Linked DNA regions of Rubripirellula tenax. The protein of the gene in region 2 binds, or shares a complex with, the protein of the main gene of each other region. Links are inferred from orthologs where the notes say so. Each region holds a gene or a part of one and is shown on either strand. Other genes may lie near its edges.

What was found.
Region 1: the proteins of Poly51_RS01990 (region 2) and uvrB are in contact, whole or in part, in a crystal structure (PDB 7EGT), measured with the Thermus thermophilus proteins. The link is inferred for Rubripirellula tenax from one-to-one orthologs. Residues at the interface, in WP_096412145.1 of Thermus thermophilus: His654, Arg656, Phe657, Gln666, Asp668, Glu669, Lys680, Arg681, Leu682, Ser683, Lys685, Tyr686, Ala687; in WP_096411307.1 of Thermus thermophilus: Glu23, Leu25, Arg26, Asp27, Gly28, Glu29, Arg30, Phe31, Arg55, Glu326, Asp327, Phe328, Glu379, Ser382, Gln383, His398, Gly400, Arg401.

Annotation. Positions count from the first base shown.
Region 1 is NZ_SJPW01000002.1:934,360-938,806, forward strand. Bases 440-3,350 are described here. They hold uvrB (excinuclease ABC subunit UvrB), read right to left. Parts: upstream 3,008-3,350; coding sequence 872-3,007; downstream 440-871. Other genes in these bases: Poly51_RS09265 (hypothetical protein), read left to right, coding at 440-858; Poly51_RS09275 (ComEA family DNA-binding protein), read right to left, coding at 3,123-3,350. Outside these bases: more of Poly51_RS09265, read left to right, coding at 1-439; more of Poly51_RS09275, read right to left, coding at 3,351-3,512; nadC (carboxylating nicotinate-nucleotide diphosphorylase), read left to right, coding at 3,630-4,447. UniProt on the Escherichia coli protein: The UvrABC repair system catalyzes the recognition and processing of DNA lesions. A damage recognition complex composed of 2 UvrA and 2 UvrB subunits scans DNA for abnormalities.
Region 2 is NZ_SJPW01000001.1:540,297-544,825, reverse strand. What follows is about bases 625-3,617. They hold Poly51_RS01990 (ATP-dependent helicase), read right to left. Parts: upstream 3,305-3,617; coding sequence 944-3,304; downstream 625-943. Other genes in these bases: Poly51_RS01985 (DUF2237 family protein), read left to right, coding at 3,531-3,617. Also shown: Poly51_RS01995 (hypothetical protein), read left to right, coding at 1-485; more of Poly51_RS01985, read left to right, coding at 3,618-3,896; Poly51_RS01980 (PEP-CTERM sorting domain-containing protein), read left to right, coding at 4,156-4,529. UniProt on the Escherichia coli protein: A helicase with DNA-dependent ATPase activity. Unwinds DNA duplexes with 3'-5' polarity. Translocates on single-stranded DNA with 3'-5' polarity. Initiates unwinding more efficiently from a nicked substrate than double-stranded DNA.

The DNA of each region.
Region 1 (4,447 bases), on a different replicon or contig from region 2:
GATCGACTGGAACAAATGCGTCTTCGCGTTTTCACCCGCGAACCGAACGAAAGCGAAACCGAGACAAGCGAATCGGCCGAAAACGAAAAAACGAAACGCAATCGAAACACCGAAGCAACTCCCTCGCGTGCCGAGCGACGGGAACTTGCCCAACAAGCGAAGGCCGAAGCAGTCGCCAAGCGAGCGGAAGCAACCAAGACCAAGGCCAAGGCTAAATCGAACTCGAACTCCGACTCGGAAGACGAAAACACCAACGGCGAATTGAAGCGAGGATGGTTCGGACGACTGCGTCACAAACCACCCGTTGCACCGGAGTTCAGTTCGGCAGCAACGGAACCCGGTCCCGAACCGATTCGAGCAGACAATTCGGATGACGACGAAGCGAATGCGAAGCCGAAACGGCGCTGGTTCGGACTGCGTGCGGCGAAGTCCGACGACAACGCAACGGATGAAAACGTCGCCGACACGGAAGCGGCCGCCAACGAAGAATCGGAGACCGCCACGCCCAAGAAGCGACGTTTCGGTCTTGGCCTAGCCGCACGGCGAACCGAATCGATCACAACGGAAAGCGAATCCGAGCCGGAAACCGCTGCCGAAAATGACGGCGATGTCGACGACGAAGCACCCGCGAAACGACGCTCCGGATTGGGTGGATGGTTCGGTCGCAAGAAAACAGATGCCACAGCCAACGAAGCTGATGGCGACACCGAAGACGCCAATGGCAAAGATGCCGCCGACGGCGATTCTGCGGATGATGGCGAGTACGTCGACCCCGATTCGATCGATTGGAATTCGCTCAGCAAAACCGAGAAACGTCGGTTGAAGAAACAAATTCGCCGGCAAGACCGCGCGGCTTAAACCGCCGGTCGACCTAGGCTTTCGGACGCGGGATTTTGCTGCCCGTCCGAACGCCCTTGCGTCCTTTCTTTTGCCGACCACCTTTGCCGGTTCCGGCTGATGTCGCATGTTCGACTTCGCTGAGCGGTTTGCCGATGTTCTCTTTCAACTGCAAAGCACGGTCTCGTAGACTGGCCGCTCGTTCGAATTCCAGGGCTTCCGCCGCGGCTAACATCTCTTGCTCCAACGCCTCGACGTATTCCAACGTGATGTAGACTCCGTCCGATTCTGCCTTGGCGGTTTCGGCGTTCTTTCGACGCTTGGCTGCATCGGCTTCGATGCCACGGCGAATCGACTTACGAACCGTTTCCGGCGTGATGCCGTGTTTTTCGTTGTACGCTTGCTGGACGGCGCGGCGACGCTCGGTCTCGTCCATCGCCATCTTCATCGAATCGGTGACCTTGTCCGCGTACAGAATCACTTTCGAATTCGCGTTTCGAGCCGCCCGGCCGATCGTTTGAATCAGACTGGTCTCGCTGCGCAAGAACCCTTCTTTGTCGGCATCCAAAATCGCGACCAGCGATACCTCCGGCAAGTCCAATCCCTCTCGCAACAAGTTCACACCCACCAAGCAATCGAACGCGCCGCCGCGAAGGTCCTGCAACAACTCGACCCGCTCGAACGCGTCCAATTCGCTGTGTAGCCAACGGCACCGCACGTTCTGTTCCTGGAAGAACGTCGCCAAGTCTTCGGCCAATCGTTTGGTCAGGGCGGTCACCAGAACGCGTTCATCGACGGCCGCGCGCTTGCGAATTTCGTCGAGCAGGTGGTTGACCTGCCCCCGCGCCGAAACAACTTCCACGATCGGATCCAGAAGTCCGGTGGGGCGAATGATCTGCTCGACCACTTCGCCGCCGGTTCTTTCCAATTCATAGTTGGCTGGCGTTGCGCTAACGAAACAGATCTGTCCCGTGCGGGCTTCCCACTCGTCAAACTTCAGCGGCCGATTGTCCATCGCGCTGGGCAATCGAAAACCGTGCGAAACCAACGTTTCTTTTCGGCTGCGGTCACCCGCGTACATCGCACGGACCTGCGACACCGTGACGTGCGATTCATCGACGAAGGTAATAAAGTCTTCGGGAAAAAAGTCGTACAACGTGTCGGGCGACGAACCGGGTGGCTTACCCGACAACGGGCGGCTGTAATTCTCGATACCCGGACAATGTCCGACTTCGGCCATCATTTCCAAATCAAATCGAGTCCGCGCCGACAAACGTTGCGCCTCGAGCAACTTGCCCTGCGTCTGGAACAATTCCAACTGTTGGGCCAATTCCTCTTTGATGACACGAATCGCTGCTTGGATGCGGTTTTCGGGCATCACGAAGTGACGGGCCGGATAGATGTAAAGCTGATCCACCGTCTTGATCGTTTCGCCGGACACCGGTTTGATCAACGAGATCTGTTCGATCTCGTCGCCCCACATTTCGATCCGGTAAGCAAACTCTTCATAGCTGGGCCACAGTTCGATCGAGTCACCGCGTACGCGAAACTTGCCGCGTTCAAAGTTGATGTCGTTGCGGTCGTAAAGGATGTCGACAAACTTCAGCAGCAGGTGATCACGGCGCGTCTTCTCGCCCCGTTGAAGCGAAACGATTTGAGCCTTGTATTCTTTGGGCGAACCTAAACCGTAAATACTGCTGACCGACGCAATGATCACGACGTCGCGGCGAGATACGAGCGAGCTGGTCGTGGCCAATCGCAACCGATCGATTTCCTCATTGATCGATGAATCTTTCTCGATGTAAACGTCGCGCTGTGGAATGTAGGCTTCGGGTTGATAGTAGTCGTAGTAACTGACGAAATAATGAACCGCGTTGGCAGGAAAAAACTCTTTGAACTCACCGTACAGTTGGGCGGCCAGGGTCTTGTTATGGCTGAGCACTAGCGCGGGGCGGCCGACGTTGGCGATCACGTTGGCCATCGTGAACGTCTTGCCGGTACCGGTCGCCCCCAACAGAACTTGTTCTTTCCGACCCGCCAAAAAATTGCGGGTCAGTTGCTCGATGGCCTTGGGTTGATCGCCACCGGGCTGGAACGGTTGGTGCAAGTCGAAGTTGGCCGGCGGCAGTGCTTCCGTATCGGTATCGATGTTCGTTTCGGTTTTTGGCATCGTGACGGGCGATCCGGCGAACGGGAGGGGCAGAGTGGTGAACCCATCTTACCGCGCGATCCAAACTTACAAGACCGGCCGAATCGGACGTCCCGTCGGTGCGTCAATCGGTGCTTCAGTCGTCCGACGTGGCGATTCGGTCGTCCGGAGGCGACGATCGCACCACACAGATGGATCGCAAACTGTCCAACGTTTTGGGTCCGACACCGTGAACTCGGTCCAAATCCTCGATCGATGCGAAGTTGCCATTTTGGTCGCGATCCGCCACGATGCGATGTGCCAGCACCGGCCCCACGCCGGGAATCAACGACAACTCGTTCGTCCCGGCTTCGTTCAAATCGATCAACAAGGGTCTGGTCAACGGACTGCCTGGGCCCGTCGAAGAAGGGTCTCGCACCGAACCGACCCACAGCATCAACATCATCACGAATACCAACAACACAACCAAACCTTGCACCGGCGGTTTGACAAACGGCGACTCGACGCGATCGGATTGCTCGGTCATGCTTCGCATACTTCCTTGAATCTCTGTGCCCCAACGATTGTTGGCAGGTCCGTTTCATGGACACCAACTTCGATCCTTAACATACTAACGAATCCGTAACGTCAAGCGACCATTCACATGAAAGATTACTCACCCGTCGTCCCCGACGAAACGATGGAATCCGATGTCCGATCACTCGTGCGTTTGTCGATCGCCGAAGACTTGCGCGATGCTGTCGATTGGACCACCGTTTGTTTGATCGATCCCGATCGTCGCGGAGGCTGCCAAATTGTGCCGCGAAAAGCCGGTATTTGCGCCGGTCTCGCCACGCTCGGCTGGATCGTTGACGAATTTGATGCGGACCTCTCCTACGAAACGCACCTCGAAGACGGACAACCTTTGGTGCCACTTCAAACGATCGCTAGCATTGAAGGAAACGTTCGCGATTTGCTGACTGCCGAACGAACGATCTTGAACGTGCTGTCACGACTGTGTGGCATTGCGACGATGACGAAACGCTATGTCGAAGCGATCGCGGACACGAAGTCTCGTTTGTATGATACGCGCAAGACGACACCGGGATGGCGGTTGATCGAAAAGTATGCCGTCCGTTGTGGTGGCGGGCACAGTCACCGCAGCGGTTTGCATGACGGGTTCCTGATCAAGGACAATCACTTGGCCTTGGCCGGTGATGCGAGTGGTCCAATGCTGGCCAGCGAGGCGGCCAAAAAAGCGATTGCGTGGCGTGGCGGTCACGTCGAACGCATGCATGCGCCATCGATCGTCGAGATCGAAGTCGACTCGCTGGATCAATTTCGCGATGTGCTGCCGATTGGCGTAGACATCATTCTGTTGGACAACTTCTCGCTCGATCAGTTGGCCGAGGCAGTCGCGATTCGCGATGCCGCCAAGTCGCCGGTGGAACTGGAAGCATCGGGTAACGTCAAAATCGACAC
Region 2 (4,529 bases):
ACGAAGTCGTGTTGGCAATCCGCACGCAAGAGGCCCGTAAGTTGGCCACCGAGGCTGCCGCCGAATTGGTCAAACAGGCGGACGCCGGCAAGTCGCTTGCTGAATTGGTCCCCGATGAAAAGAAAGCCAATTTCTACGAGGGGCTCGGGCCGTTTACTTGGATGGAGTCGTTCGGGTTCCAAGGTGCGACAATCGGCAACGTTCCAGAATTGGACTCGGTCGGCGAGAAATTCATGAGTGCGGTCTTCACGACCGATGAGGGCGGCTACTCAGCGGGGGCCAATCAACCCGGACGCGTCATCTATATCGTGCAACCGTCGAAGTTTGAACCCAGCACGGATGAACTTCGTCGCCAGTTCAAGCAGCCCGTCAATCGAATGATGGCACGCATGGTGGCCAGCGACCTGGGCGAAATTCGCCGTGGTTATTATGAACAGTTGGATAAGACGGCGGGATTCGAGGAAATCAAACCCACAGACGAGTAAGCGCGAAGAATATCGAAGAACTTTCGTATTCGGGCTTCATTCGGTGCGAAAGTTTGGTCGATGCCTTTGCTGACCGCCCAGGCGAGTCTAAAATCCAAGTGTTGGTCTTGAACAAGACCTTCACTGCTTCGGCCCAGTAGTTTTCGGCAGAGGGATCATTTTTAGGGTTCGCCTTGATCAACTAAAGACTTGTGCAGAAGCACGTCGAGATCTTCGCGTTTCTCCCAGCGGCTCCATTTTGCCGCCGAACGGTCGAAGCAAACCATAAAGCCGGCCGGCAACCTGAAAAGGTTGTCGGTCGGTTTTTTTATGCAGTCACATTTTTTCAGAAGCCCAGTGTGGCCTGTGACCGTGGTCCTGCGACTCCGTCGCAGGTTGTACATTGTTCTTCTGTGAACTGCTTTTGCAGTTCACGTCCCGCAAGCGGAGTCGCGGGTCCACGTGGGGTCGTCCGACCGCTAGATGACTTCCAGGTTTGCATAGGCCAGGCGGAAGCTGTGTTCGCCTCCGTCGAATTGGACTTTTGCCGTTCGCTTCGGACCGCGTCCGGTGACTTCGATGATCGTGCCATCGCCGTGTTCCGGGTGGCGAACCGTCGTGCCTTCGCGATAGCTCATCAGCGGCGTCGTGCCCGCCTTCAGGAGGTCGGCGCCCGTCTTCAGTCCCGCCACAACGACAGAGGCTTTCTTCTTTGGTTTCATCGCCGCCGCCAACTCTTCGGGCGGCAACTGAGACACCTCGTCGATTTCGAATCCGGCCGGTGCGACGATAGCAGGTTCGTCCGACGGCGTTTTGCAAACTTGATCTGAGCCGACGTCTTCGTCCGGCAGATCCCATGAATCGGGATAGCTTTGGTCGTAGTCGTCTTCGCTATCGAACCAATCGCGGTTGCCCGTGCTTTCGATCCGTTTCATTTCATCGAGCGGCAACTCGTTCAAGAACGGACTTGGGATCACCGGTCGCACGTCGCCACGGACCGCGCGACGTTTACAGCAACTCAATTGCAACCACTCCTTCGCTCGCGTGATGCCAACGAACAAAAGCCGACGTTCTTCTTCGAATTGCTCTTCGGTTTCTTTGGATCGTTTGTGGGGAATCAAATCGTCTTCGACCGCGATCACAAACACTCGCGGGTATTCGAGTCCTTTTGCCGCGTGCAGTGTCATGATCGTGACACGGTCGGTGCCCCCGTCGATCGCGTCGGTGTCGGCGACCAGCGCGACCTGTTCCAAGAACGCTTCGAGCGATCCGTCGTCGGGGTGTTGCCGGTCGAATTCGACAGCGGCGGTGATCAGTTCGTCGACGTTCGACATCGGGTTGGCGTCTTGCTGTTCGACGGCCGTTTTTTCCAAGTACGCTTCGTAATCGATCTCTTCGACGAGGTATCGGATCAAGTCTTCCAGCGATGCCGTCGCCTTGATCGCCAACCGGTCGTAGAGCTTGATGAACTTGTTGACCATCGTGACAGCGCGTTTGGCGAGTCCTTCGATCTGGTCCGCACGCCGCGCCGCTTCCAGCATTGGGATTGCGTTGTAGTCCGCAAATTCGCGAATCCGTTCAACGGTTCGATTGCCGATGCCCCGCGTCGGCGTGTTGATCACGCGCATCAACGCGACGTCGTGGTTGGGGTTGTTGACCAAGTGAAGGTAAGCCAACAGATCTTTGATTTCACGGCGCTGATAGAACTCGACACCGTTGACGATCTGGTACGGCAACGACCGGCTGCGAAGGGCGTGTTCGAGCGACCGCGTCAACGCGTTCATGCGGCAAAAGATCGCAAAGTCCGACGGTTTCAATCCGTCGCTGATGATGGCCCGCGAGATCTCGTCGGCGATGCCGTCGGCTTCCTGGTAACCGTCTTCGAACATTCGCAAGATCACCGCTTCGCCTTCGGGGTGATCCGTGAATAATTCCTTTGCCTTGCGTCGGCGGTTGTATCGAATCAACTGATCGGCCGCGCGCAGGATGTTCGGTGTGCTGCGATAGTTCTTTTCCAACCGGACCGTTTTGACGGACGGATAATCCTTTTCAAAATCCAGGATGTTGTTCAGGTCCGCGCCCCGCCAACCATAGATCGATTGGTCCGGGTCGCCGGTGACGGCCAGGTTGGGGTGGTCAATCGACAGCGCGCGAACGATCGCGTACTGGGCCAAGTTGGTGTCCTGGTATTCGTCGACCAAGATGTATCGATACTTGCTGTCCAGTTCGCCACGGATCTCTGGATTCTCGCGCAGCAAGTTGGCAATGTGCAAAAGCAAGTCATCGAAGTCGACCGCGTTGGCCGTCAACAACTGTTGCTGGTAAATCGGATAGACCTTCGCCGCCAACGCATCGAGCGGACGCAGCGCAAGGCCCTGCATCATCTCGGGCGTGGTCAAGCGGTTCTTGGCGTGGCTGATCGCCGAGGCGATTTGTTCGGGCGATGCGTGAGTGGTCGAGACACCGGCCGCCAGCACGGCCCGCTTCATCGCTTGCTTTGAATCCGACGTGTCGTAAATCGAATAGTTTTCTTGCAGCCCGACCATTGTCGCGTAACGCCGCAAAAGTTGGGCACAGAAGCGGTGGAACGTGCCCATCCAGACCGGTTGATTCGGCGCCAGGGACTCGACCCGCATCCGCATTTCATCGGCGGCCTTGTTGGTGAACGTCAACGCCGCGATTTGCCACGGCGGAACGCCTTGGTGAATCATGTTGGCGATTCGGTGGGTGACGACGCGCGTCTTTCCGGATCCCGGTCCTGCCAAAATCAACATTGGGCCGTCGACGTGCGCAACGGCTTCCTGTTGTGCCTCGGTCAAGTTCTTAAAGATCGCGTCCATACTCGGTGTCTCCCGTTCGCTTCATCAACCCAAAAAACTTGCCCGCGCTGCGTTTACCGCCGGTTCACTATACCCGTGTCACCCAGATCGTTTAACGGGCGAGAGCTTAAGATGGACGCCTCGCGTTGCATCTCCGATTCACTGCACCGATACCCAACCCCGGGGGTGCTACACTGGCCGAAACGCGACGAGTTCTTTCATCCAACCGGCACGAGACAGATTCATCATGGCGAAGAACGTTCTGGGAACCGATTTGGCATCATGCAGCACCGATCCGATGACCGGTTTTTACCGCGACGGATGCTGCAACACCGGCGGCGACGATGCCGGTCTGCACACGGTTTGCTGTGAAGTGACGGCCGAGTTTTTGGAGTTCAGCAAGTCACGCGGCAACGATCTGAGCACGCCGATGCCGATGTACCGCTTTCCTGGGTTGAAGCCCGGTGACCGCTGGTGCTTGTGCGCGGCCCGATGGCGCGAAGCCTACGACGCAGGATTCGCGCCGTCCGTCGTGCTGGAGGCCTGCCATATCTCAACCCTCGAATGGGCATCGCTGGAAGAACTGCAAGAAAAAGCGGTTCCGGATTCCTAGCGCGGCGTCCTCTTCCCGGTACGACTTCCTCGTTTGACCGTTCGGATTTCGATCCGCCTTTTCGTATCACACGAAAAGACTTGCGGGAGGCTTTTTAATCACCGACGAATGGCTTTCAAGCAAAAATCTGAAACTGCACTGGCAAAGGTGATTCGGGAAAGTTATTCGTTGAATTATAGCAAATCTGTGCGACAGTGGATTTGTCTGGCACGCGATGTAGGACGTGCGAGATTCCCCCTGTGAACGAAGAATCTTTATCATGACGCGACATATTCAGGCTGCGTTTCTGAGTGCTGCTCTTGCTATTGCGATGTCAGCGACGTCCTATGCCGGAGTCGTCACGTCGGTGCTGCTCGATTTCCCAACTGAGTTTTCCACGACCCGCGATGCGATCAATGGGTTTGGTGTGTTGGGTACCGGAAGCGCTGTACACTTCAATCTGGGCGACTACGTCGAGCAAACGTACGGCAACACGGGGCTTTCAAACACAACCGGATCGCAGTGGCAGTTTAGTATCACCGATTTCACGCTCGATGGTGTCTTGAATACTTTCGATGCGCGAATCAACGGTGCAACCGTTGGATCTTTCAGTTACACCAGCGACGGTGTTTTTGGCAGTGTCCATGATTTTGA